2 regions of the Streptomyces sp. NPDC001292 genome follow, and region 1 is predicted to be linked to the other one. Evidence: riboswitches for the same ligand, from Rfam matches in the RefSeq annotation. Region 1 holds a riboswitch; the other holds the start of a gene.

Region 1 (3,185 bases):
CGTCGGGACTGCGCGCGCCCGCGCTGATCGCGTTCGTGAAGGACACCCTGATCTACATCGTGATCGCGGTGGCCATCATCTACATCCCGATCAAGCTGGGCGGCTTCGGCGACGTGTTCGCCAAGGCGGGCCAGAAGTTCACCGCGACGGGGACGGGTGGTCTGGTGCCGGCGGCGGCCGGCCAGTGGACCTACGCCACGCTGGCCCTGGGCTCCGCGCTCGCGCTGTTCATGTACCCGCACTCGATCACCGCGACGCTGTCCTCGCGCAGCCGGGAGGTGATCCGCCGCAACACCACGATCCTGCCGCTGTACTCGCTGATGCTGGGTCTGCTCGCCCTGCTGGGCTTCATGGCGATCGCGGCGGGCGTGCAGGTGAAGAACGGCCAGCTGGCCATTCCGCAGCTGTTCGAGAACATGTTCCCGGACTGGTTCGCGGGCGTGGCGTTCGCGGCGATCGCCATCGGCGCGCTGGTGCCGGCGGCCATCATGTCGATCGCCGCCGCGAACCTGTTCACCCGCAACATCTACAAGGACTTCCTCCGCCCGCACGCGACGGCGAGGGAGGAGACCCGGGTCTCCAAGATCGTGTCCCTGCTGGTGAAGGTGGGCGCCCTGGTCTTCGTCCTGACCATGGACAAGACGGTCGCCATCAACTTCCAGCTGCTCGGCGGCATCTGGATCCTGCAGACCTTCCCGGCCCTGGTCGGCGGCCTGTTCACCCGCTGGTTCCACCGCTGGGCGCTGCTGGCGGGCTGGGCGGTCGGCATGGTCTACGGCACGGTCGCCGCCTACGGGGTCGCCTCGCCGACGCAGAAGCACTTCGGCGGCTCGGCGAAGGAGATCCCGGGCATCGGCGAGATCGGCTACATCGGTCTGACGGCGTTCGTGCTCAACGCGGCCGTCGCGGTGGTCCTGACGCTCGTGCTGAGGGCGGTCAAGGCGCCCCAGGGCGTGGACGAGACCCGGCCGGAGGACTACACGGCGGACGCCGGTGACCCGGGCGTCGAGGTGGAGCTCCCGCCGGCCACGGCGGCGGCCCCGCACTGAGACACGGCAATCGGGCAGGGCCATACGGGCCGCCGGAGACGATCCGGCGGCCCGCTGCCGTGCCCGTACGGCACACTCTGGCCCATGGACATCGTGATCCGGCCGGTGGAACCCGGCGAGTACGGCACCCTCGGTGAGATCACCGCCCAGGCCTACCTCCGGGACGGGCTCCTCGACTTCGGTGAGAGCGACGAGTACCTGGGCGAGCTGCGGGACGTGGCCAAACGGGCGGCCGCGGCCGAGGTGCTGGTGGCCGTGGCGGACGGGAAGGTGCTCGGCGGCGTGACCTTCGTCCCCGGCGCGGGCCCCATGGCCGACCTCGCCGGTCCCGGGGAGACCGAGATACGGATGCTCGCGGTCGCGCACGCGGCGCGCGGCAGAGGCGTCGGCGAGGCCCTCGTACGGGCCTGTCTGGACCGGGCACGAGCCGTGGAGGGCTGTGTCCGCGTGGTGCTGTCCACCCAGAGCGCCATGCACACCGCCCACCGCATCTACGAGCGCCTGGGCTTCGTCCGCACGCCGGTGCGGGACTGGAACCCCCTCCCGTACCTGGACGACATCAGGCTGCTCACCTACGAGTTGACATTCTGACACGCTCCGGAGTCGGCGCGGCACAACATATGGGGGTGCCCGACTCACTCAGCACAAGATGTATGCTCGTGCTCACTGTCGCCGCAGGGGAATCCGGTGCGAATCCGGAACTGTCCCGCAACGGTGTACTCGTGCGCGTATGCCCCCATGGGCCGCCACGAGCGTCAGTCCGAGGACCTGCCGACAGTGCGCCCGGCCGTCCGGTCCGGGTGCCCTGACGTCCGGGCCTCGTGGAATGGGCCGGTGGACGCGGCGCCGCGTGCGCTCGTGTGCTGCCCCCTGCCCTCGGCGAGGCCCCGTGCCCAGCGAGGGAGAGCTCCACGTGACCATCGCGCCAGCCGACCCGGTTTCAGCCACAGCTCCGGAAACCGACGGTCCCGGTGCCGCACTGCTGCGGATCCTGACCGAGCTGACCGCCGACCTCCCCGACGCCGACCCCGGCCGGGTCGCCGCCGCCGCGCTGCGCGGCCGGTCGGCGCGGGCCGACGAGGCCGAGTTGCGCGAGCTGGCCACGGAGGCGGCCGCCGGGCTCATCTCCGAGGACCCCGCCTACTCCCGGCTGGCGGCCAGGCTGCTGACCCTCGCCATCCGCGCCGAGGCCGCCTCCCAGGGCGTCGTGTCCTTCACCGACTCCGTCGCCGTCGGCCACCGCGAGGGCCTTCTCGCCGACCGGACAGCCGAGTTCGCGCGCCGGTACGCCGACCGCCTGGACGCGCTGATCGACCCGGTCGCCGACGACCGCTTCGGCTACTTCGGCCTGCGCACCCTGCACAGCCGGTACCTGCTGCGGCACCCGATCACCCGCAAGGTGATCGAGACGCCCCAGCACTTCATGCTGCGGGTCGCGGCCGGTCTCGCGCAGGACGACACCGCGCGGTCCGTCGACGAGGTCGAGGCGCTCTACGGGCTGATGAGCCGCCTCGACTACCTGCCCTCCTCCCCCACGCTCTTCAACTCCGGTACGCGCCACCCCCAGATGTCGTCCTGCTACCTGCTCGACTCCCCCAGGGACGAGCTGGACTCCATCTACGAGCGCTACCTCCAGGTCGCCCGGCTGTCCAAGCACGCCGGCGGCATCGGCATCGCCTACTCCCGCATCCGCTCGCGTGGTTCGCTGATCCGCGGCACCAACGGGCACTCCAACGGCATCGTGCCGTTCCTGAAGACCCTGGACGCCTCGGTGGCCGCCGTGAACCAGGGCGGCCGGCGCAAGGGCGCCGCCGCGGTCTACCTGGAGACCTGGCACTCGGACATCGAGGAGTTCCTGGAGCTACGCGACAACACCGGCGAGGACGCCCGCCGGACGCACAACCTCAACCTCGCGCACTGGGTGCCGGACGAGTTCATGCGCCGGGTGAACTCCGACGGGCAGTGGTCGCTGTTCTCCCCCTCGGACGTGCCCGAGCTGACCGATCTGTGGGGCGAGGATTTCGACGCCGCGTACCGCGCCGCGGAGGCGCGGGGCCTGGCGAGGAAGACCATGCCGGCCCGCGATCTGTACGGCCGCATGATGCGCACCCTCGCGCAGACCGGCAACGGCTGGAT
Region 2 (3,185 bases), on a different contig from region 1:
ACGTGCGCCGTCCGGTGAGCCGGTGCAGCATGTCGAGCCCGGGTTCGAGCAGCGAGACGTCCCCGCGGAACTTGTTGACGAGGAACCCGGCGACGAGCTCCTGATCCTCCGGCGACAGCAGGGCGAGCGTGCCGAAGAAGGAGGCGAAGACGCCGCCGCGGTCGATGTCGCCGACGACGAGCACGGGCAGCCGCGCGCCGCGCGCGATCCCCATGTTGACGATGTCGGTCCGGCGCAGGTTGATCTCCGCCGGGCTGCCCGCCCCCTCGCAGATCACCGCGTCGTACGTGCTCCGCAACTCGGCGAGACAGTCCAGCACGGTGCCGAGGAGCTTTCGCTGCCGGCCGCCGTGGTAGCCGCGGGCGCTCAACTCGCCCACCGGCCTGCCCAGCAGCACCACCTGGCTGCTCTGCTCGCCGCCCGGCTTGAGCAGCACCGGGTTCATCAGCGCGGTGGGCTCGATCCGGCACGCCTGGGCCTGCATGGCCTGCGCCCGTCCGATCTCGGCGCCCTCACGGGTGACGAAGGAGTTGAGGGACATGTTCTGCGCCTTGAAGGGGGCGACCTTCACGCCCTGGCGCACCAGCCACCGGCAGATCCCGGCCGTGACGACGCTCTTCCCGGCGTCGGAGGTGGTGCCGGCGACGAGCAGACCGCCGCTCATGACGTCCGTCCTCTCTTCAGCAGCCGTACGCCCGCGCACACGCCGAGCGCGAGCCAGCCCACGCGGCGGGAGAGCCGTACCGCGCGCTCGATGTCACCGGGCCGGACGGCGCGTCCGGCGCCGTTGAGCACCGGGCGGTGCTCCACGCGCCCGCCGTACGAGAGCGTGCCGCCCAGCCGCACCCCGAGCGCCCCCGCGAACGCGGCCTCCACCGGGCCGGCGTTGGGGCTCGGGTGCTTGCCGGCGTCGGCGCGCCAGGCCCGTACGGCACCGCGCGGGTCGTCGCCCGCAACGGCCGCCAGAGCGGCGGTCAGTCGCGCCCCCGGCCATCCGGCGAGGTCGTCGAGCCGGGCCGAGGCCCAGCCGTAGCGGCGGTACCGGGGGGACTTGTGCCCCACCATGGCGTCCAGGGTGTTGACCGCGCGGAAGCCGAGGAGCCCCGGCACACCGGCGGCGGCGCCCCACACCAGCGCGCCCACGACCGCGTCGGAGGTGTTCTCGGCGACGGACTCGACGACGGCCCGGGCGATCCCGTCGGTGTCCAGCGCCTGCGGATCGCGCCCGCACAGATGCGGCAGCCGCGCCCGGGCGCCCTCGACGTCCCCGGCCCGCAGCGCGTGCCCGATCTCCCGTGCCTCCCGGGCGAGGGAGGTCCCGCCGACGACGGTCCAGGTGGCGGCGGCGGTCAGCGCGACGGACGCGGCACGGGAGGGACGTGCGGCGGACGCGGCCAGCGCGGCCGACGACACGACACCACCCGCGCACACGGCGGTGTGCAGGGCGCCCCAGCCGCGGTGGTCCCGCCACAGCGCGCGTTCCACGGCACCCGCGGCCCGTCCGAACACGGCGACGGGGTGCCCGCGGCGCGGATCGCCGAGGAGCAGGTCACCGAGGAGGCCGGCGGCGGCGCCGTACGCGAAGACGCGATCGGCACCCATCGGGTCAGCCGGTCGTGGGGTGGGTCAGTGAGTCGCTGGTGAACCTCGGTCGGCAGCCGCGCATGGCGATATGTCCTCACTCAGGGTGTCCACGCCCTGGTTCGACGAGACCGGCGGTGAGAGTTCCTGGCTCCCGGGGAGGTTCTTCCCCGGTCACAGTGGCGGGACCGCGCCGGATTCGCACCGGACTTCCTCTTCTGCCGCCGTACTTGGCTCCGGCAGTCCACCACGCACCGCGAACGCCCGTCAACCTGCCGTTGACCTGCGCAGGGGTTCTGAGATGAGGCCCACACCGCGGGACGCGCCGGACACGGGAAACCGCCCTTCCCGGGCCGTCGTGGGGACGGTCCGGGAAGGGCGGGCGACGTGGTGGGGCGCGGCTCGGACCCGGTTGCCCGGATCCTGGTCGCGCGGTGCCTGCCGGGGCACTACAACTAGGCCACGATCAGGTAGATCCCGTAGGCCACGGCGGCGGCGCACGCGGCGAAGCAGGCGTAGGCGCCGGTGACCGCGAGGGCCCCGCCGCCGTCGCCCTGGGCGACGGCCCGCTCGCGGTGGGAGAGACCGGCGATGCCGAGGGTGAACAGGGCCACGAGGCCCACCGCGACGCCGAGGCTGACGCCGAAGACGGAGCCGAGGGCCGCCCAGTCGATCTTCATCTGCTTCTCTTCCTTCTGCCTGTGGCGCGGGCTCAGACGGCGGCGGCCGGCGGGGTCGCCGCGGACGCGGGGTCACCGGCGGACGCGGAGGCCTGGGCGGGGATCGTGGCCGTGAGCTCCTCGGTCACCGGGGAGGCCGGGGGCGGGGTGACGGCGGCGATGGCCTGGGTGACCACGCCGGCCGGCTCCTCGGTGTCGTTGACGTTGGTGTGGTCGACGACCTCGCGGCGGGAGATCTTCCAGATCGCGGCGCTGGAGGCCACCAGGAACACGGCGACGAGCCAGGTGCCCCAGTCGCCGAGGCGCGTCACGGCCTCCGCGCCGGCCCCGACCAGGGCCGCGGCGGGCAGCGTGAGCGCCCAGGCGACGGCCATGCGGGTCGCGGTGGACCAGCGGACCACGCCGCCCTTGCGGCCCAGACCCGCGCCCATCACCGAACCGGAGACGACGTGCGTGGTGGACAGGGAGAAGCCGAGGTGGGAGGAGGCCAGGATGGCGGTGGCCGCGCTGGTCTGGGCGGCGAAGCCCTGCTGCGGCTGGAGGTCGGTCAGGCCCTTGCCCATGGTGCGGATGATGCGCCAGCCGCCGATGTAGGTGCCGAGCGCGATGGCCACGCCGGCGGAGAGGATGACCCAGGTGGGAGGGTTGGAGCCGGGGGCGAGGGCGCCGCCGGCGATCAGGGCGAGGGTGATGACGCCCATCGTCTTCTGCGCGTCGTTGGTGCCGTGGGCCAGCGAGACCAGGCCGGCGGAGGCGATCTGTCCGGCGCGGTGGCCCTTCTCGGCCGCCTTGCCGTCCGACTTGCTGCCGATGCCGTACGACAGCCGGGTCGAGACCAGCGCGGCCAGACCCGCGACGACAGGGGCGGCGACCGCCGGGATGAGGACCTTGGTGAGCAGGACACCGCCGTGCACGGCGCTGAAG

What was found. A riboswitch is a leader RNA that binds a small molecule or an ion and turns the genes downstream of it on or off. The one in region 1 is predicted to bind cobalamin.
Region 2: it holds a riboswitch for cobalamin, as region 1 does, so the genes downstream of both, ACFY4A_RS28675 (cobalamin biosynthesis protein) here and ACFY4A_RS08780 (ribonucleoside-diphosphate reductase subunit alpha) in region 1, are expected to answer to the same signal.

What each region holds. Positions count from the first base shown of each region.
Region 1 is NZ_JBIAXG010000005.1:197,652-200,836, reverse strand. It holds gene mctP (monocarboxylate uptake permease MctP) at 1-1,049, shown strand, start outside; gene ACFY4A_RS08785 (GNAT family N-acetyltransferase) at 1,134-1,640, shown strand; cobalamin riboswitch at 1,686-1,840, shown strand; gene ACFY4A_RS08780 (ribonucleoside-diphosphate reductase subunit alpha) at 1,963-3,185, shown strand, end outside.
Region 2 is NZ_JBIAXG010000032.1:24,715-27,899, reverse strand. It holds gene ACFY4A_RS28680 (cobyric acid synthase) at 1-664, opposite strand, end outside; gene ACFY4A_RS28675 (cobalamin biosynthesis protein) at 661-1,602, opposite strand; cobalamin riboswitch at 1,702-1,846, opposite strand; gene ACFY4A_RS28670 (hypothetical protein) at 2,037-2,261, opposite strand; gene ACFY4A_RS28665 (anion permease) at 2,294-3,185, opposite strand, start outside.